Linked DNA regions of Dongshaea marina. Each later gene encodes a partner of the first gene's protein in a complex. Links are inferred from orthologs where the notes say so. Each region holds a gene or a part of one and is shown on either strand. Other genes may lie near its edges.

Region 1 (8,207 bases):
ACTCCCTCACGAAACGAGCCCCGACTCTGGGAGATCTCTTTGGCCAGTGCCCCAGATCGTTTTTGACATAGCAGGCGATGAGCTCCGCTTCATCCTTGGTGAGATCGCCGGCCGCGGTCAGATATTCCTCGGTGGTATCAATCAGCTCCTCGAGCTGTTTTTTCTGAAAGGTTTCAGTCTGTTGCCAGTGCTGCTTCAGGTGATTGACAAAAAGCGTATAACCGCTACGTTTTCTTTCCATAATACAACTCCCTCTTATCCCTCAAACAGGCGCTTGAAATCGCCTATGGGCCACCAGCTATCTCACAACCAAAATCCACCGCTGGCTATTGTTGCAACCGCCGTGTCTAAGGTATTCTATGGCGATTTTATGACTTCTTCTTAGCAATTTATAACCCGGGTATCGCCGATGCAAGAGCAATATACTCCTCAGGAGATTGAATCCAAGGTTCAATCCCACTGGACCGATCACCAAACCTTCAAGGCTACTGAGCAAGAGGGCAAAGAAAAGTTCTACTGCCTGTCCATGTTCCCCTACCCATCCGGGCGACTGCATATGGGGCATGTGCGCAACTACACCATTGGTGATGTGATCGCCCGCTACCAACGACTGCAGGGCAAAAATGTTCTGCAACCGATCGGTTGGGATGCCTTTGGTCTGCCTGCAGAAAACGCTGCGATCAAGAACAATACGGCTCCGGCTCCCTGGACCTATGAAAACATAGAGTACATGAAGGGTCAGCTAAAGATGCTGGGCCTTGGCTATGACTGGGATCGGGAGCTTGCGACCTGTGATCCTGATTACTACCGCTGGGAGCAGTGGTTCTTCACCAAGCTCTATGAGAAGGGACTGGTCTATAAGAAGACCTCTTCGGTCAACTGGTGCCCCAACGATCAGACGGTACTGGCCAACGAGCAGGTAGTTGATGACCGCTGCTGGCGCTGTGACACACCGGTCGAGCAAAAAGAGATCCCTCAGTGGTTTATCAAGATCACCGAGTATGCCCAGGAGCTACTGGACGATATCGAAAAGCTCGAAGGCTGGCCTGAGATGGTCAAGACCATGCAGCGCAACTGGATTGGCCGCTCCGAAGGGGTCGAGATGACCTTCAAGGTGGCAGATTCAGATCAGAGCTTTGATATCTACACCACACGTCCCGACACCCTGTTCGGGGTGAGCTACATGGGAATTGCCGCAGGCCACCCACTAGCCCAGCAAGCCGCCCACAACAACCCTGAGCTGGCCGCCTTCATCGAAGAGTGTAAGCACACCAAGGTCGCCGAAGCAGAGCTTGCCACCATGGAAAAGAAGGGGATGGCCACAGGCCTTCATGCTATCCATCCTCTGACCGGTAAAGAAGTTCCAATCTGGGTCGCTAACTTCGTGCTGATGGATTATGGCTCGGGTGCGGTGATGGCGGTTCCCGCTCACGATCAACGCGACTATGAGTTCGCCGGCAAATATGGCCTGGATATAATCCCTGTGATCAAGCCTGCCGATGGCAGTGCGCTGGATATTTCAGAGCAGGCCTTCACCGAGATGGGTGTGCTGTTTGATTCTGGAGAGTTCAGCGGTCTGAGCTCCGAAGATGCCTTTGATGCAATCGCCAATAAACTCAATGAGCTGGGTCTTGGCAGCAAGCGGGTGAACTTCCGCCTGCGTGACTGGGGGGTTTCTCGTCAGCGTTACTGGGGAGCACCAATTCCGATGCAAACCCTGGACAATGGTGAGGTGGTTCCGGTACCTGCCGAAGAGCTGCCTGTGGTGCTGCCCGAAGATGTCGTCATGGATGGGGTTCAGAGCCCGATCAAGGCCGATAAGAGCTGGGCACAAACCAGCTACCAGGGGCAGAATGCACTGCGTGAGACAGATACCTTCGATACCTTCATGGAATCCTCCTGGTACTATGCTCGCTACTGTAGCCCCAACTACCAGGACGGCATGCTCAACCCTGAGCAGGCTAACTACTGGCTGCCGGTCGACCAGTACATCGGCGGCATCGAGCATGCCTGTATGCACCTGCTATATGCGCGCTTCTTCCACAAGCTGCTGCGTGATACCGGACTGGTCAACTCAGATGAACCGTTCAAGCGCCTGCTGTGTCAGGGAATGGTACTGGCGGATGCCTTCTACTACCTCAATGACAAGGGTGCCCGGGTGTGGGTTAGCCCTGCCGAGGCGATCCTGGAGCGCGATAACAAGGGACGCATCACCAGGGCAACCGATCAGCAGGGCAACGAATTAACCCACGCGGGTATGACCAAGATGTCCAAGTCGAAGAACAACGGCATCGACCCACAGCTGATGGTGGAGAAATACGGTGCAGACACGGTGCGTCTGTTCATGATGTTTGCCTCTCCCGCCGACATGACTCTGGAGTGGTCTGACTCGGGTGTTGAGGGGGCTCAACGCTTCTTGCGTCGCCTGTGGCGCCTGGCTCACCAGTACAAGGAAGCTGGCGAACATCCGGCTCTTGATCTCAGCACTCTGAGCAATGAGCAAAAAGTTCTGCGCCGGGCTCTGCACAAGACCATAGATAAAGCCAGTGATGATATCGGTCGTCGCCAGACCTTCAACACGGCGATCGCTGCCGTGATGGAGCTGATGAATCAGCTGGTGAAGGCACCTCTTGAGTCTGAAAATGACAAGGCGCTGATGCACGAAGCCCTGACCGCGGTTGTCACCATGCTCTACCCCATCACCCCGCATGCAAGCTTCGCGCTGTGGAAGGAGCTGGGTCACGAAGGCGCCATCGACCAGGCCCAGTGGCCAAATGTCGACAAGGCTGCCATCGTTGAAGATGAGAAACTGGTGGTGGTTCAGGTCAATGGTAAGGTCCGTGCCAAGCTGACGGTCCCTGCCAATGCCGAGCAGTCACAGGTCCAGGAGCTTGCGCTGGCGGAAGATAATGTCAGCAAGTTCACCGACGGAAAGACCATTCGCAAGGTGATCTTTGTTCCCAACAAGCTACTTAACATTGTTGCCAACTAAGGAGCACAAGTGAAAAGAGCGCTTCGCCTCTTGCCACTGCTGATTGCAGGTCTGCTGTTGCAGGCCTGTGGTTTCCAGATGCGCACCGCACCGCCCCTGCCGCCTCAGTTAAAAACCCTGCAGGTGGTGGGTGATCAGAATAGTAACCTCTATCGTATGGTGGTGAACCGTTTGAAAATCGCCGGGGTCGATCTGGTCAGCAAGGCGGATAAGAACACTCCAATCCTCAGGGTAAATCCCCTGAGCCAAACCTCAACGGTTGCCTCCCTGACCGATACAGGGACAACGGCCGAGACTGTGGTTGAGGTCTACAGTACCTATACTCTGACCGTCCCGGGCGAGGAACCTCAGCTCTACAACCTGCACTTCACCCGAAGCTATATTAACCAGTCAAATCAGGTGCTGGCTTCGTCTGAATCAGAAAGCAGCCTGAGCTCAGAGATGGAGATCCAGGCTGCCAATCAAATCCTGGCCCAACTGAGCCGGTATAAACCTTGAAACGTGTCTATCCCGAGCAGCTGAATCAGCAACTTAAAGCAGGCCTTGCGGCCTGCTATCTGTTGTTCGGGGAGGAGCCCCTGCTCAAGCAGGAGAGCCGGGATGCGATCGCCGCTACCGCCCGCTCCCAGGGGTTTGATGAACAGCTGCATTTTAAAGTAGAAGGCTCATTTGACTGGCAACCGCTATTTGAGGCCTGCCAGGAGCTGAGTCTTTTTTCCTCCAGACAGCTGATTGAACTGGAGTTTCCTAAAGTTCCGGATCACAAGGTAGCCAAACAGCTGGAGCAACTATGCGCCCTGCTACATGCCGATATTCTGCTGATCCTGAGCGGCCCGCGCCTCAACACGGCCCAGCAAAAGAGTCAGTGGTTTAGCCGCTTCGCCAGCCAGGGAGTCTATGTGCCGATCGCCCATCCGGATCATCAGCACTTTCCGCGCTGGATGCAGCAGCGCTTTAGGGCACTGAACCTCAATCCCACTCCCGATGCGATCACCTTCATGTGCCACGCCTTTGAGGGGAACCTGCTGGCGGCCAAGCAGACCCTGGAGCTTCTGCCACTACAACAGCTTTCATCGCCGATTGAAGTCCGGGAGCTGCAGACGATCGTTGAGCAGCACAGTCATTTCTCCCGTTATCAGCTGATCGATGCCCTCTATGAGGGAAGGATCAAACGGGCCCGGCATATTCTTCGCCAATTGAAAGCCGAGGGAACCGAGAGCGCTCAACTGATCTGGCTGTTCCACCATGAGTTGGAGCAGCTCTATCCGCTGTGTGCCCAAAAGAGCCAGCGTCAGCCTTTGGGAACCCTGTATAAAAAACTAAAGATCTGGCCCTGGCGACAAAAGCAGCTTGAAAGAGTCTTGAGTCAGCTTACCCTGAGCCAGCTCAGCTACCTGCTCCAGCTCTGCGCTAAGGCTAATCTTGCGGCCAGCCAATTTGATGAGCCACAAAGCTGGCGTCTCCTGGAGCAGCTGTGTATCGGATTTGCTCACCCAACCCTCCCCATAGCTAACAGCATATGAAACAAGCCATAGGACTCATTGGTGGGACCTTTGATCCCATCCATATCGGACATCTTTGCCCCGCCATCGAAACCCGGGAGCAACTTGGTTTACAGAAAATTCTGTTTATTCCCAACTCGATTCCTCCGCACCGGGATACTCCTCACTCCTGCGCCGAACACAGGCTGAAGATGGCCCGACTCGCCATCCGCGATGTTGAAGGATTTGAGGTCGATGATCGCGAGCTTAAGCGCCTCAAACCCTCCTACACAATCGATACCCTGCAATCGCTACGCGCAGAGTATCCGGATACCCCCCTGTGTTTTCTGATGGGAATGGACTCTCTATTAAGCCTTGCCAGCTGGCACCGCTGGGAGGAGCTGACCGACTATGCCCACCTGGTTATCTGCCACCGCCCGGGATGGAATCCAGAGTTTGGCGAGCCCATTGCCAGCTGGCTCAAGGCGCACCAGGATCAGACCCTGGGAGCCCTGCAGACCCGACTGTGTGGCCTGGTCCAGTTTGTTGAAAACCGAACCTTTGACATCTCTGCCACCGAACTGCGCCAAAGGATCCGTGAGGGCAAGGAGTGTCGCTATCTGTTGCCCGATGCGGTCCTTGACTACATTCGCCAGCAGGGCCTGTATCGGCCCACTCGACCCCAGTGATATAATCGCCGGCCTTTCGCCAACGAACAGGAGAAGAACCTTGCAAAGTCAGCAGCTATTATCCTTTAGCATCGAAAAATTAGAAGAACTAAAAGGGCGGGAGATTGTCACTTTAGATGTGAAGAAGCGCTCCAGCGTCACCGATTACATGGTGGTCTGTTCCGGAAACTCGGCCCAGCATGTTCGCTCCCTGGCTGCCCATGTCACCCATGAGGCCCGGACTCTTGAGCAGCCGGTGCTGGGCGTTGAGGGGGAAAATGCCGGTGAATGGGTGCTGGTCGACTTAGGCGAGGTCATTGTGCATGTGATGCAGGATGATTGCCGGGATTATTATCAGCTGGAAAAGCTTTGGGGTGAGAGCCAGGCAGGAGCACACGGGGAATGAAGATACAGCTGGTCGCCGTCGGCACTAAGATGCCGGGTTGGGTTGAGCAGGGATTTAGCGAGTACCAACGGCGCTTTCCCAAAGATATGCCATTGGAGCTGGTTGAGATCGCGGCGGGTAAGCGGGGCAAGAATGCCGATATCGCGCGAATTTTGCAAAAAGAGGGCGAGCAGATGCTGGCTGCCATCCCGCGCGGCAACCGAATCGTCACCCTGGATATTCCGGGCAAGCCCTGGACCACTCATCAGCTGTCAACCCAGCTCGATAAGTGGAAGCTCGATGGGCGAGATGTGTCGATCCTGATCGGTGGCCCCGAGGGACTCTCCCCCGAATGCAAGCGTGCCGCAGAGCAGAGCTGGTCGCTGTCGCCCCTGACCCTGCCGCACCCCCTGGTTCGGGTGATCATGGCTGAGAGCCTGTATCGCGCCTGGAGCCTGAGTACAAACCACCCTTATCATCGGGAGTAGTGGATGCTGAAACAGCGGATCGCCATGCAGGATCACAGCAAGGAGGCGGCTCTTTATTATCGCAGAACTCTAATCGCCTGCCTGGCGGTGTGCGCCATGATCCTGACCTTGCTGGTCAATCTGTATCACCTGCAGATAGACTCCTATCAGCAATACAAGACCCGCTCCCGGGATAACCGGATCAAGCTGGTTCCGGTCGCGCCGACCCGGGGCCTCATCTATGATCGCAACGGCATCCTGCTGGCTGAGAACCGCCCCTCTTACAACCTGGATATCCGCCGGGATCAGACCAAGGATCTCAAACAAACCGTTGCCGAGCTGCAGAAGCTCCTCAAGCTGGATCCGGATCAGATCGATGATTTCTACAAGGAGCTGCGTCGCCACCGCCGCTTTGAGCCAGTGACCCTGGCAGAAGATCTCACGGAAAAACAGGTCGCCATCTTCAGCGTGCAGCGCTATCGCTTCCCCGGCGCCTCTATCGAGGCCAGGCTACAACGCTACTACCCCTATGGCAGTGTGTTGACCCATGTGCTGGGGTATGTCGCCAAGATCAACGACCGTGACCTGCAGCACCTGGAGGAAACCGGCGAGCTCTCCAACTACGCCGGTACCCATGATATCGGCAAGCAGGGGGTCGAAAAGTATTATGAGAATGTGCTGCATGGCAAGGTGGGCTACCAGGAGGTTGAGGTTAACAATGTCGGGAAAGTGGTACGCACCCTCAGCTATCATCCGCCGGTTCCGGGGCACGACATCTATCTCAATATCGATCTGCGCTTGCAGATGAAGGCCCAGGAAGATCTGGCCAACCGCCGTGGCGCGGTGGTGATGCTGGAGCCCAAGACCGGGGCGGTACTGGCGATGGCATCCAGCCCCAGCTACAACCCGAATCCTTTTGTCCATGGCATCAGCTCCAAGCGCTATACTTCGCTGCTGGATAACCCCAACCATCCGCTGATCAACCGGGCCACCCAGGGGATCTATGCCCCGGCATCCACGGTGAAACCCCTGATGGCAATCATGGGACTGGACACCGGCCTCATCACTCCACAGATGCGCTTTTTCGGCGCTGGTTACTTCCAGATCCCAGGCACCAAGCGTAAATTCCGCGACTGGCAACCCTGGGGTCATGGCTGGATGACAGTGTATAAGGCGATCGAGCAATCTGCCGATACCTTCTTCTACAACCTGGCCTATAAGGCAGGAATCGACCGTATCCACAAATATATGCATCTGTTTGGCTTTGGCCAGTATACGGGGATCGATCTTCACGAAGAGCGTAAGGGAAACATGCCGTCGCGGGAGTGGAAACAGGCCCGCTATCGCCAGCCCTGGTACCAGGGGGATACCATCTCGGTTGGGATCGGCCAGAGTTACTGGACCGCCACCCCGCTACAGATAGCACATGCCTTTAGCGTACTGATCGATCACGGCAAACGGATCGAACCGAGATTACTTAAGAGCATTGCAACTAAAGATGGGATGCTGTCACCACCACCGCAGACCCTGCCACCGATCAAACTGAAAAATGACAAGGATTGGCAGGTCTCCCTGGATGGGATGTACCTGGTGATCCAGGGTAAGAGTGGTACCGGTCGCCGCGCCTTTGCCAACCTTCCCTACAAGGCGGGAGGTAAATCCGGTACCGCCCAGCTGGTGAGCCGGAGAACCGATGTGGAGAAGCTGATAATCACCAAGGAGCGCCACAAGGATAACGCCCTGTTTGTCGCCTTTGCCCCCTTTAATGCCCCCAAGGCCCTGGTGGTGTCAATTATTGAGAATGCTGGTGATGGCAGCTCTCCGGCCGCGGACATCGCCCGCAGCATGCTGGATGCCGTGATGCTCCCACCCAAAGATAACAACAGGAATAAACCATGAATCACTCCCATCAACAGGAAAAGTTCTGGTACCGCTGCCACATCGACCTGCCGCTATTCATCGGCCTGTTACTGCTGATGATCGTCGGCCTGCTGATCCTCTATTCGGCCTCGGGCCAGAGTATCCCGATGACAGGGAAACAAGCGGCGCGGGGAGTACTGGCGATCGGGGTGATGCTGATCATGGCCCAGCTTCCGCCGGCCTTCTACGCTCGCTGGGCTCCGCCGATCTTCGGGGTCGGCATAGTACTGCTGGTGCTGGTGCTGATCTTTGGTCATATCGGCAAGGGGGCGCAACGCTGGCTGAACCTTGGAT
Region 2 (5,823 bases), 2.5 Mb from region 1 along the record:
CATGGTTGAGACCCCAAGGCTTGCGGTGATCCCTATGGGGAGAGTGTCTATGGCTGCGATCGCCTGACGAAAGCGCTCTGCAGACTCGATGGCTCCCTGTTCGTCGGTATCCGGGAGGATGACGGTGAACTCCTCCCCACCATAGCGGGTGATCAGATCGCCGCGGCGCGCGGTACTCTTGAGGCTTTGGGCCAGTGCAACCAGGGCCTGATCCCCCAGGGGATGGCCGTAGGTATCGTTAAAGCTTTTGAAGTTATCCAGATCCAGCATGATGGCCGAAAGGGTGCGTTTACCCCGCTGTGACAGCAGCAGGTAGGTTTCAAGCTCAAGAGAGAGCAGACGGCGGTTGCCCACCTGAGTGAGTTCATCCGTGGTGTTTTGCTCAAACAGCTTTTGGTTGGCCTGCTCCAGCTCCCTGGATTTCTCCAGAATTTGCGCCTCGTATTGCTTGCGCTCGCTGAGATCGTTCAGGGCGCAGAGAATCAGCATCCCCTGAGGTGTCTCGATGAGGTTGAGGCCGACTTCGACCGGGAACTCATCCCCGCTTCGTTTACAGGCGAGCAGGTGACGCCCCAGCCCCATGGGCCGGGTGGAAGGGGATTTGAAAAACTTATTTCTTAGCTTGGGGTGGCGGCCCCGGATCGAGGGAGGGATCAGGATCTCGACGACCTGTCCCTGGAGCTCCCCGGCAGAATATTCAAACAGACGCTCCGCCTGCTGGTTGGCAAAGGTGATGACTCCCTTATCATTGATCATCAGCATAGCGCTGGGAGAAGCCTCTATGCCCTGGCGAAACATCTGCTCTGCGAGCCTGATCTGCTGGAGTGAGGACTCAAGCTCCAGCTGGCGTTGGTGGCGTTCCAGTTCATTACCGATCCAGATCCCCATCAGCTTAAGAGCGTCAATATCGATCTCGGAGAATTTACGCTCTCTTGGGACCGGGCTTGAAAAATTCAAAGTGCCATAGGTTTCACCTTTGAGAAAAACCGGGATCCCAATATAGGATTCGAGTTGGAACTTTTTATAGGCAGGGTGGGTATTGTAATCTGACTCTCCCATATGCTCGAAGCCGGTTGGTGCGTTGGCGTTTAAGGTGATGGAGCAGTAGGTTTCCTCAAAATCGAACTGGTCACCCGGGTTGAGGGGAACCTGCTCCGGGCAGTGGCAGTGCAGCACTGTATAGACGTTATCTTCGCAGTGGGAGAGGATCCCTATTTCCAGATCAAAGCGTTCACAGCCGAGCTTGAGAAGCTCTTGAACCTGGTGGGCGAGACCATGCTCGTAATCTGAGGTGATCTTGTACAGTGTGCGGATCACTTTCTCACTGTCACTAAACCGGGATGGGTCGCCCAGGTGTGTTGCTTCTTCCATGAGACAGATACCTCGATGAGGGAATGCACAGATGAGTCCAGTATATCCGAGCTTTTTCACCTCGGGTATGCCCGTGATGGTGTGAACTTTCCAAACGGTGACCCGTGAGAGAATCCAGGGCCTAAAAATCGCCATTTATGTTGCAATTTGTTGACAGTTATTCAACCTGACTGGCGGTGCGGCAGACTTTGGGTGACTTGCAATACGGGGGGGATAAGCCTAATCTATTGTCGCAAAGAGATACGCGATTTAGCCCGGCGTTTGCCAGGCTCTGTTGACATTTCCAATTTTGAACCTGTTGCCCCTGAAAATGCTCTGTTCGCGACGCGAATCACGCGGTTTCGTTGCTCTAAATAAGTGATGAGCAACAATGAACAGGGCTTTTTCAGGCGTAACCCGATGGGCAGTGGCTCTTTTTCCTCCCGGCGGCGTTATCAGATGTTCATGTAGAACAACTACACCACGCATCTTCTGCCTTGCCGGATGAAAAAATTGCCAATTGCAGAACCAAATCTGAAACGTCAACAGAGCCTATTAAAAACGGTGGGCTTTTTTATTGGTTAAATGACAAAATCTGAAGACCCATGAAACAACAAACACGTGAACTGATCCAGTCAAGCATCCGTGCGATTGCTGACTACCCTAAGCCCGGAATCATCTTCCGCGATATCACCAGCCTGGTTGAGGATGCAGCTGCATTTAAGGCGACCATCGATGAGCTGGTGGCTCACTATAAAGATGCGGGAATCGACAAGGTTGTTGGAACCGAGGCCCGTGGCTTCATCTTTGGAGCGCCGGTGGCAGCCGAGCTTGGAGTGGGCTTTGTGCCGGTGCGTAAGCCTGGAAAGCTCCCCCGGGAAGTGATCGAAGAGAGCTATGAGCTCGAGTATGGGCAGGATACTCTGCAGATGCATAAAGATGCGATCAGTGAGGGGGATAAGGTGCTGATCGTCGATGATCTGCTGGCGACCGGTGGCACTGCAGAGGCTGCCGTTCACCTGGTACGTCGTCGTGGTGGCCTGGTCCATGATGCGGCGTTTGTGATCTCCCTTTGCGATCTGCCGGGTGAGAAGAAGCTGCAGGCATTGGATATCAATGTGTGTAAGCTGGTGGAATTTGAAGGCGAGTAAAGTTCGTTTTTTGAGTCACTATGGCATGGATGAGATGCGATTAAGATGAGTTATCAAGTATTGGCCCGCAAATGGCGGCCACGCAACTTCCAGGAAGTTGTGGGTCAGCAGCATGTGCTGATGGCATTGGGCAATGCGATAGAACAGGGGCGGCTGCACCATGCCTGGTTACTCAGTGGTACGCGGGGGGTGGGAAAGACCACCATTGCGCGGATCCTGGCGCGCTGTCTCAACTGTGAGCAGGGCGTCACCGCAACGCCCTGCGGAACCTGTGACTCCTGCCTGGCGATCGAAGCCGGACGTTTTGTCGATCTGATGGAGATCGATGCCGCCTCCCGAACCAAGGTGGAAGACACCCGGGAGCTGTTGGATAACGTCCAATACAAGCCTGCCCGTGGCCGCTTCAAGGTGTACCTCATCGATGAGGTGCACATGCTGTCTCGCCACAGCTTTAATGCGCTGCTCAAGACCCTTGAGGAGCCGCCTCCCCATGTGAAGTTTTTGCTGGCCACGACCGATCCGCAAAAATTGCCGATCACCATCCTGTCCCGCTGCCAGCAGCTCCATCTCAAGAACCTGTCTCGTGAGCAGATCCTGGGGCAGTTGGAGTATATCCTGGGGCAGGAGGGGGCAAGCTGGGATGATGGTTCTCTGCAGGCCCTGGCAAAGGCGGCCAACGGCAGTATGCGTGATGGGCTGAGTCTGACCGATCAGGCGCTGGCCTGTTGCAGTGGAGCCCTCGAAATGGGCGCCGTTCAGGCGATGCTGGGCACTTTAGATGTGGATTATCTGCACCAGCTGTTTACCCCGCTGCTTGAGGGGGATGGCGATGGTCTGATGGCCAGGGCCCGCGAGATTGCGCAGTTGGGGGTTGACTTTGACCGGGTTCATCAGGAGCTTGAATCCCTGTTGCACCGAGCGGCCATGATTCAGCTGGCTCCGGCCGCGGTCGACCGGGAGCAGGCCGATCATCAGCTACTGCGCCGCTTAGCCGAGGCGTTGCCGGCGGAGCAGCTGCAGCTTTACTACCAGATAGCTCTCAAGGGGCGGGAGGAGTTGCCGATGGCTCCGGATCCCCGCAGTGGTTTTGAGATGACTTTGCTGCGGATGCTGGCATTTCAGCCCTTGGCGAAAAATACCGGGGCGGCACAACCGCAAAATTTTAGCCAGGCTCGGAGCCAGAGTGCCTCAGAGGGCATGGCTTCGGGCGCGCAGTCGCTATTTGCCGAGCAGCAGGCCCTGCTCAGGCAAGCAGCTGAGCTGACCTCGCCCTCTGAGCCCGCCCCGGCGGTAGCTCCCCCGCCTCAAGCCTCCGCAGTGGAGCAGAGTATTACCCGTGAGGCGCTGGAGAGCGAACAGCGTCAACTGATGACCGAGCTGGAGCCTGTGGCGACTGTGGTTGTCGAGCCTGAGGCTAAGTCCGGACCTCAGGCATTGGCCGGGTCGGCACCCGTGGCTGAATCGGCTGCAATGGCAGAGCCTGAACTGGCACCAGTAAACGAGGTGGTTCAACCAGAGCCGGCGGCGGAGCAAACGAGCACTTTTGATGCGAACACGGAGCAGGTCGCTTCCTCTGAGGCTGGGGGCTTGCAGCAACTACTGGCTCGGCGTCGCCAGCTACGAAGCTTTCGTAACACGAGTGATAATTCTGACAAGGGTGAGGCGCAAGCAGCTCCTGCTCAGTGCTCACCATCTAAGGAAGTAGCGCCTCGTCCGGCACCATTTCAGGCGGAAATGGCTCAGCAGAGCTCTGGATCACAAGAGCTCACCTCGGTGAACCCATCTGATATGGGGGCGCAGCCACCTGTGGAGGAGGTGCTTCAGCAGCCAGGGGCTGCTGATCATGGCGTAGAGCCGCAGGTGGAGCGTACTGTCAGCGGGGCGGTAACTTCGGTTGAAGATCGCCCGCCCTGGGAGGAGCCTCTTGATGAATCCGGGGTTCGACCCCAGGCTGCTTTACAGCAGCCACAGCAGCCACAGCAGCCACAGCAGCCACAGCAGCCACAGCAGCCACAACAGGAATCAACTGCTGTGCGGGGGCGGGGTGAGATTGCGGCCTCACTGCTGGCAGGTAGCGGTGACCCATGGGCCACCCTGATTGGCCGCAGTGAGTTGCAGGGGAGGCTGCGTCAGTTGGCGCTGCACTCGGTGGGTATTTTGGAGGAGAGTTGCTGGGAAATTAAGCTTCGTCCCTCCCATCGCCACCTGCTCAATGAGCGCTCCGAACAGGAGTTTGTGATGATCCTCTCCCGGGTATTGGATGAGGGCCATCAGCTGAAGGTGAACCTTGGCGCCGAGGGGGAAGGAGAGACCCCAACGGAGCTTGCTCAACGCCTCTATGGCGAACTCTGCCAACAGGCGGTACAATCCGTCGAACAAGACCCCGGGGTGAGACAGCTGGTCGAACACTTTTCGGCGGTGCTGGATTTGGATAGTATTGAGCCCCGGTAACTTGAAATCACAAAGAATTACCCAATATCTGGGTCATTACAGCAAAAAAGAGTAGAGACAATGTTTGGTAAAGGTGGATTAGGTAACATCATGAAGCAGGCGCAGCAGATGCAGGAAAAGATGCAGAAGCTGCAGGAAGAGCTGGCCCAGATGGAAGTTGTCGGTGAGTCCGGAGCGGGCATGGTCAAGGTCACCATGAACGGCAGTCACTCGGTACGCCGTATCGAGATCGATCCCGATTTGCTGCAGGATGACAAAGAGATGGTTGAAGATCTGGTTGCTGCAGCCGTTAACGATGCGGTGCGTCGCGTCGAGGAGCAGAATAAGAGCAAGATGGCAGAAGTCACAGGTGGGATGCAGTTGCCACCAGGCTTTCAGATGCCATTTTGATCAAGGAGCGGGCGCCATGGCGCCCGTTTTAATTGATGATGAAATTTAGCCCATTAGTCGATGCCCTGATCAGCGAGCTGCAGTGCCAGCCGGGAGTCGGGCCCAAGTCGGCGCAACGCATCGCGTTTCATTTGCTGCAGAGTGGACGTGAATCCGCAGCCCAGCTTGCGGCCGCCATGAGCGATGCCGTGAATCTTGTCGGGCACTGCGAGCGTTGTCGCACCTTTACTGAAAATCGTTTGTGTAGCCTGTGTGAAAACCCCAAGCGGGCCGAGTCGGGTCAGCTATGTGTGGTTGAGAGTCCCGCCGATGTGTTGGCGATAGAGCAGCTCGGTCACTACAGCGGTCGCTACTTTGTGTTGATGGGGCACCTCTCTCCCCTGGATGGAGTGGGGCCGGAGCAGCTGGGATTGGAACAGCTGGAGGCTATTTTTGCCGAGCAAGGCCTGGGTGAGGTGATCCTGGCGACCAACCCGACGGT
Region 3 (5,795 bases), 1.7 Mb from region 1 along the record:
CAGATAGGGTGAGTCAGTCTCAACCAGTAATCTCTCCAGTGGAATGCTAGCCGCCACATCTCGTAGCGCCTGGGCACTATTAAAGCTGATGATCCCGGAAAACGAAATATAAAACCCAAGCTCCAGGGCCTGCTCAGCCATCGCCTGATCGCCGGTAAAGCAGTGGATCACTCCCCCCGCTTTTTCACCACCATGGGCCTTGAGCAGAGCTATGGTATCGGCATTGGCATCCCGGGAGTGGATGATAAGGGGTTTGGCCAGCTCAGCCGCCAGCTCAATCTGCCCGGCAAATGCTTGTTGCTGCTCCGCCTGGTTCTGCGCATAGTAATAATCAAGGCCGGTCTCGCCGATCGCCACCACCTTAGGGTGCGCCGCATATTCACGTAACTGCGCCATATCGACCCCATCGGCGATACTCAGGGGATGAACGCCGCAGGATGCATGCACAGATGGATAGGGCTCAACCAGCTTAATCATTTCGGCAAAACCATCCAATGTCACGCCGACACTGAGGAACAATCCAACTCCGCGCTGGCTGGCTTGCTTAAGGGCCGCTTCCAGTGAGGGAAGCTCGTCACAATAAAGAAGGCGATCGAGATGACAATGTGAATCAACGAGTAACACCTAACACTCCTGGTAAAATGAATAACCGCAGCTCATTTATCGCTGCTCATAACTTCAAATCATGACTAAGCATCTTATAGCAATCACAGCCCACTTTCTAACTGGAGTTAAGGCGGTGAAAAGCTCATCTGCAGATAATGCGAACGTAAGCTGTTGGATTGAAGATCTCAGGGGAGGACGGATGTGCTTTATGTGAAGCCGTTGCTGCAGTGAGATCCTGGCTGAACGACCCCCATGCTTGATAGGTATGAACCGCGTCATGGATAACAAGCACGAGGGCCTATATAGGTTTTATATCGAAGGAGGTTGTTCGGGGAGCATTTAGACCCATCGCCAGCATCGCCGTTGCTGCCTCGTGACGTAGCGAAAGCAATGGCATCGAGCATACAGGGGGATGCCTGTCATAAAATAATATCCGGGTAAGTGACAAACCAACTAAAGCAATCGGCTAGATCTCAGTATTCTTAATAAAATCAACATACTGGCTGTCTTTTTCTAGAATATGATGTGTCCACCATCTCAGCAGGTAGCGGTGGATTTTGATGATAAGCTCCGCCTCTGTCTCCGGCTGATTATCTTCTGCCTTATCAAACTCCTTTCTGAGCTTATTAAAAGTAAACACAAAGTGCTCATGATCCTCCAGGTGTTCCTCGGCAACCGGATATTCATTGAGCCGGAACAGCTTCTCCTCCGTCTCGAAGTGATAATGGGAGTAATCAAGCAGCTTTGAGAGTATGATAGCCACTTTTCGCTTACTTGTTCCGGATGGCTTCATCTGTCCCAGCTCTTCAATCAGCTCAAACAACCATTGATGTTGCCGGTCAACGATCGGAATGTTCAGGGTTAAACATGTTTTAGAATCGCTGTCCATAGCCCTTGCCTGCGACTACTCTCCCTTTATCAAGGTAGACCAATTAACTGCTGAATTCTAAGTGGTTACCCCGGCACAGAGCCGTAGAGAATCAGCGTCTCGAGCAGCAATCCTCATAAAACAGACTGAGCCAGGACATAAGCTGCAACTTTGGATTAACCAGGGTACCGGGCCTCGCCTGCCTTTTAAGCTCAAGCAGCCCATGATAGTGGCGCTGAACCTTTGCCAGTGACGACCGTTTCCCCAGGCTTTCAACCGATGCTTTGGCTTGCTGCCACACCCAGCTCTCGCTGGAGCAACCCAGCAGGTAACGCTGAAGATCCTGAATGAAATAGAGCAACCAATTGAGACGCTCTTCAAACTCCTCGGCAATGAGATCCCGAATAACCATCACCTGCTGCGGTGAGTCAGCAAGTTTGCCAATCGCCTCTATCAGCTTGCGCTCCTCCCCACCCTGCTTTTCACAAAATCTAAGCACTCGAAGTGGCAGCCCCTGATTAAGACGCAGCTCAGTCATGGAAGGAGGGTGCTGCAGCCTCTGTGCAAGCCACTTCTGGGTTATGGCTTCCGCCGGGGCCGTCAGGATCTGCTGATAACAGCGGCTGGTAATGGTCGGCAATAGCTGATCCCGGCTCTGACAATGTAAAAACAGGTAGCTATCCGAAACCGGCTCTTCGAGGGTTTTCAACAGGGCATTAGCCGCATTCTCGGTGAGCCGCCCGGCGGACTCAATGAGTGCGACCTGAGCCCTCCCAAGGGTTGGACGCTTGGCAAAGCGCTCGCCTAAAACCCGGATCACATCCACCCCTATGGTTTTAGTTTCAGGCTCAAGTTGCAACAGATCCGGATGATTACCCGCCTCAAACAAGCGGCAAGAGTGACACTGACCACAATACCCCTGAGGAGTTGGAGCCTCACACAGCAGCAGCTTTGCTAACTGCTTAAGCAGCTCCTGGTGCGCCATTCCATCCGGAGCCTGTAACAGCAGTGCATGGGGGAAGCGCTGGTTGTTCTTCTGAGTCAATAGCTGCTGCCAGGGCTCTTCCAGCCAGGGATAACTCAGCAAAATTTCTGCTCCAACACCGACAGCACCGACTGTTGGACCTGCTCCGGAGTCTGTGAGGCATCTATGGTCACAGCCTTAGGCTCCTCAGCGACGAGCTGCTGATAGCGGGCCCGGGCCCGATGAAAGAAATCGATATGCTGACGCTCAATCCGGTCCAGCTCTCCGCGACTACGCGCCCGCTGCATCCCGAGTTCTGGATCCAGATCCAGGTAAAGGGTCAGATCGGGTCGAAAATCCCCGAGGGTTACATCGCGCACCTGCTTCAACTGATCAAAAGGCAGTGAGCGCCCGGCTCCCTGGTAAGCCAGAGTCGAGAAATCATGGCGATCACCAACCACCCAGATCTCCTGCTCCAGGGCAGGTTTGATCACCTGCTCGATCAGCTGCAATCGTGCGGCATAGAGAAGCAGTACCTCACCCATGGGGCTTAAGTGCTCCTCCTCTATCCCATGCTTGATAATTGAGCGCAACTGCTCCGCAATTTTGGTTCCTCCGGGCTCCCGGGTCGTGATCACCCGCACCTTGAGCCTTTGCTCTAACCAGTTCACCACCGCAGGCATCAGGCTACTCTTACCGGCCCCTTCCAGGCCTTCAACTACAATAAATTTTGCTTTCATTTTCGATTCAGAATGTAACGACGTACCGCCCGATTATGCTCGGCCAGGGTCTTAGAAAAATAGTGTGTCCCATCCCCCTTTGCCACAAAATAGAGATAGGCGCTCTTTGCCGGATGCAAGGCCGCCAAAATGGAGGCCCGTCCGGGCATGGCGATCGGAGTTGGAGGCAACCCTCGCACCCGGTAGGTATTGTAGGGGCTTGCTACCCGCAAGTCACGCCGTGACAAACGACCATCGTAACTATTCCCCAGGGCATAGATCACCGTTGGATCAGACTGAAGACGCATATTTCGTCTCAGGCGATTGACAAACACCGAGGCGATCAGCGAACGTTCCTGGCTAGCCCCGGTCTCTTTTTCAATCATCGAGGCCATGATCAGTGCCTGATAAGGGGTTTTATAGGGTAACCCGGAACTGCGATCTGCCCAGCTACTTTGCAAGAACTGCTGCATCTGGGTATAAGCCTGGCGGAGAATATCCAGCTCCGTCTCCCCATCAACATACAGGTAGGTATCTGGGAGCAACAGACCCTCAAGATTAGTATGACTCGCCCCCAAAGCCTTGACGATCGCAGGAGCCGTCAGGGCAGGTTGTGGATGTTCAAGATGGGAGGCTCCCTGCAGCTGTTTGAGCCATTCAGAGAGCTCGCTACCCTCAATAAAAGTCAGCCGAAACTGATATTGTGAGCCATTAACCAGCCAATCTAACGCCTGAGGAAGACTCCAGCCAGCATCCAGCTGGTAAGTCCCGGCCCGGATCGCCCATAATCCCGGATGAAAGCGTAGCCACAGCTCCTGCCAAAAAGGGGAGATCCCTGGCTTATCGGCAAGTAGACGCCGGGCCACCGAGCGCGCAGACTCCCCCCGGGAGACGGTAAAAAGCTGTGATTGAGTCACGACTCCCGGCTGCTCGACTCGCGCAATCTGATGCCCCACATAACCAACACCTGCCGCAGCTCCCAACACGACAACCAAAACAATGATCTTAATCAGGTTAGCGCGACGCATGGCTGCTCCTGTAACCAACGACTGACCGACCAGTCAACATAGCTTCGCTTAGTAAATTCGCGGACCGGTGCAATTCCGAGGAGCGCATTGGTCAGCCAGATCTCATCTGCTGCAGCAAGCTCCTCAACGCAGGCGCGAACCTCTCGAACCTTGCGCCCATATTTTTCACAGAGCTCTATCACCCAGCGACGCATCACCCCACAAACTCCAGAAAGCTCAAGGTTTGGGGTATAGATCTGTCCCTGGTGACGCCAAAAAATATTGGCAGATACGGCCTCGGTCACCTTGGCATCCAGATCCAGTACCAGTGCCTCATCGAAGCCGGAGTCATCGAGCTCTTTTTTAAGCAGCACCTGCTCAAGGCGGTTGAGGGTTTTAAGGCCTGCCAGCATTGGCTGATGGCCGAGATGCTGCCGACATACCCCCAGACGGATCCCATGCTGACGCCACTGAGAATAATGGCCAGGCAGAGGATGCTCACTGATCAATACGCTGGGTGATGCTTCACTGGGCATTGAATAGCCCCGCCCTCCTGTACCCCGGGTAATGATAATCTTAACGACCCGATCCTCTCCGGCGCTGAGAAAAGGCTCAAGCTGTGCAAGCAGCTCCTCTTCCCCGGGCTCAGGGATCGATAGTCGTCGACAGCCCTGCTGCAAACGCTCAAGATGATAGGGCCAGAGCTGTAAAGCCCCTCCCTTAAAACAGATGGTGGTAAATATCCCATCGCCATACAGGAGTCCACGATCACTCGCAGATAATTCACAACTCACCCTATTCTCCTCCCTATGCAATAGCTCCGAGTGTAGTGTTCTGCCGATTAAAGCCACCCATGGCAGGTGCATCATCAAAACAGCGACTCAAGATAACACCAACTCTCAGATCTCAATACTCTATTGGCTCTCGGGTGTGACAAAACTCAGCACAATGATCGCCTCTGGTGTAGAGCAGCAAAAAAAAAGCCTGATATTTTCCATATCAGGCTTTTTACAACGAGGTTCTGACCAATCAGGCTCGCTTAAAGATCAGTGTCCCATTGGTCCCACCAAAACCGAAAGAGTTAGAGAGTGCGTACTCGAACTCCCCTTTCTTAGCGGTATGAGGAACCAGATCCACATCACAACCCTCTTCTGGGTTATCCAGATTGATGGTTGGTGGTGCAATCTGATCGCGCAGGGCCTGCACAGTGAAGATCGCTTCAATCGCGCCAGCAGCCCCCAGAAGGTGGCCTGTCATCGACTTAGTCGAGCTGACCATCATGCCATTTTTCGCATGCTCACCGAACAGGTTCTTCACCTCTTGAAGCTCTGCCATATCGCCGGCTGGCGTCGAGGTACCATGGGCATTCACATAGCCGACCTGCTCAACACAGATGCCTGCATCGTTGATCGCATTTTCCATTGCATCACGTGCACCAAGACCACTTGGAGTAGTGATATGGTAGGCATCACCACTCATGCCAAAGCCAACCAGCTCGGCATAGATGGTCGCGCCACGCGCCTTAGCGTGCTCATACTCTTCAAGCAGCATCACGCCAGCACCATCGCCCAGAACAAAACCATCACGGTCTTTATCCCAGGGGCGGCTTGCCTTCTGCGGCTCATCATTGC

What was found.
Region 2: the proteins of holA (region 1) and dnaX are in contact, whole or in part, in a cryo-EM structure (PDB 8GIZ), measured with the Escherichia coli proteins. The link is inferred for Dongshaea marina from one-to-one orthologs.
Region 3: the proteins of holA (region 1) and holB are in contact, whole or in part, in a cryo-EM structure (PDB 8GIZ), measured with the Escherichia coli proteins. The link is inferred for Dongshaea marina from one-to-one orthologs.

The regions. Positions count from the first base shown.
Region 1 is NZ_CP028897.1:4,075,904-4,084,110, forward strand. What follows is about bases 2,602-5,500. They hold holA (DNA polymerase III subunit delta), read left to right. Parts: upstream 2,602-3,486; coding sequence 3,487-4,515; downstream 4,516-5,500. Other genes in these bases: leuS (leucine--tRNA ligase), read left to right, coding at 2,602-2,992; DB847_RS19065 (LPS-assembly lipoprotein LptE), read left to right, coding at 3,002-3,490; nadD (nicotinate-nucleotide adenylyltransferase), read left to right, coding at 4,512-5,162; rsfS (ribosome silencing factor), read left to right, coding at 5,203-5,500. Outside these bases: DB847_RS19055 (zinc ribbon-containing protein), read right to left, coding at 1-241; more of leuS, read left to right, coding at 410-2,601; more of rsfS, read left to right, coding at 5,501-5,547; 23S rRNA (pseudouridine(1915)-N(3))-methyltransferase RlmH, read left to right, coding at 5,544-6,014; mrdA (penicillin-binding protein 2), read left to right, coding at 6,018-7,892; rod shape-determining protein RodA, read left to right, coding at 7,889-8,207. UniProt on the Escherichia coli protein: Part of the beta sliding clamp loading complex, which hydrolyzes ATP to load the beta clamp onto primed DNA to form the DNA replication pre-initiation complex.
Region 2 is NZ_CP028897.1:1,536,330-1,542,152, forward strand. What follows is about bases 2,223-5,249. They hold dnaX (DNA polymerase III subunit gamma/tau), read left to right. Parts: upstream 2,223-2,546; coding sequence 2,547-4,952; downstream 4,953-5,249. Other genes in these bases: apt (adenine phosphoribosyltransferase), read left to right, coding at 2,223-2,501; DB847_RS07550 (YbaB/EbfC family nucleoid-associated protein), read left to right, coding at 5,013-5,249. Also shown: DB847_RS07535 (diguanylate cyclase), read right to left, coding at 1-1,371; more of apt, read left to right, coding at 1,956-2,222; more of DB847_RS07550, read left to right, coding at 5,250-5,342. UniProt on the Escherichia coli protein: Part of the beta sliding clamp loading complex, which hydrolyzes ATP to load the beta clamp onto primed DNA to form the DNA replication pre-initiation complex.
Region 3 is NZ_CP028897.1:2,362,535-2,368,329, reverse strand. What follows is about bases 575-3,573. They hold holB (DNA polymerase III subunit delta'), read right to left. Parts: upstream 2,562-3,573; coding sequence 1,587-2,561; downstream 575-1,586. Other genes in these bases: mltG (endolytic transglycosylase MltG), read right to left, coding at 3,175-3,573; tmk (dTMP kinase), read right to left, coding at 2,555-3,178; DB847_RS11340 (bacteriohemerythrin), read right to left, coding at 1,073-1,495; DB847_RS11345 (TatD family hydrolase), read right to left, coding at 575-624. Outside these bases: more of DB847_RS11345, read right to left, coding at 1-574; more of mltG, read right to left, coding at 3,574-4,185; pabC (aminodeoxychorismate lyase), read right to left, coding at 4,167-4,958; fabF (beta-ketoacyl-ACP synthase II), read right to left, coding at 5,194-5,795. UniProt on the Escherichia coli protein: Part of the beta sliding clamp loading complex, which hydrolyzes ATP to load the beta clamp onto primed DNA to form the DNA replication pre-initiation complex.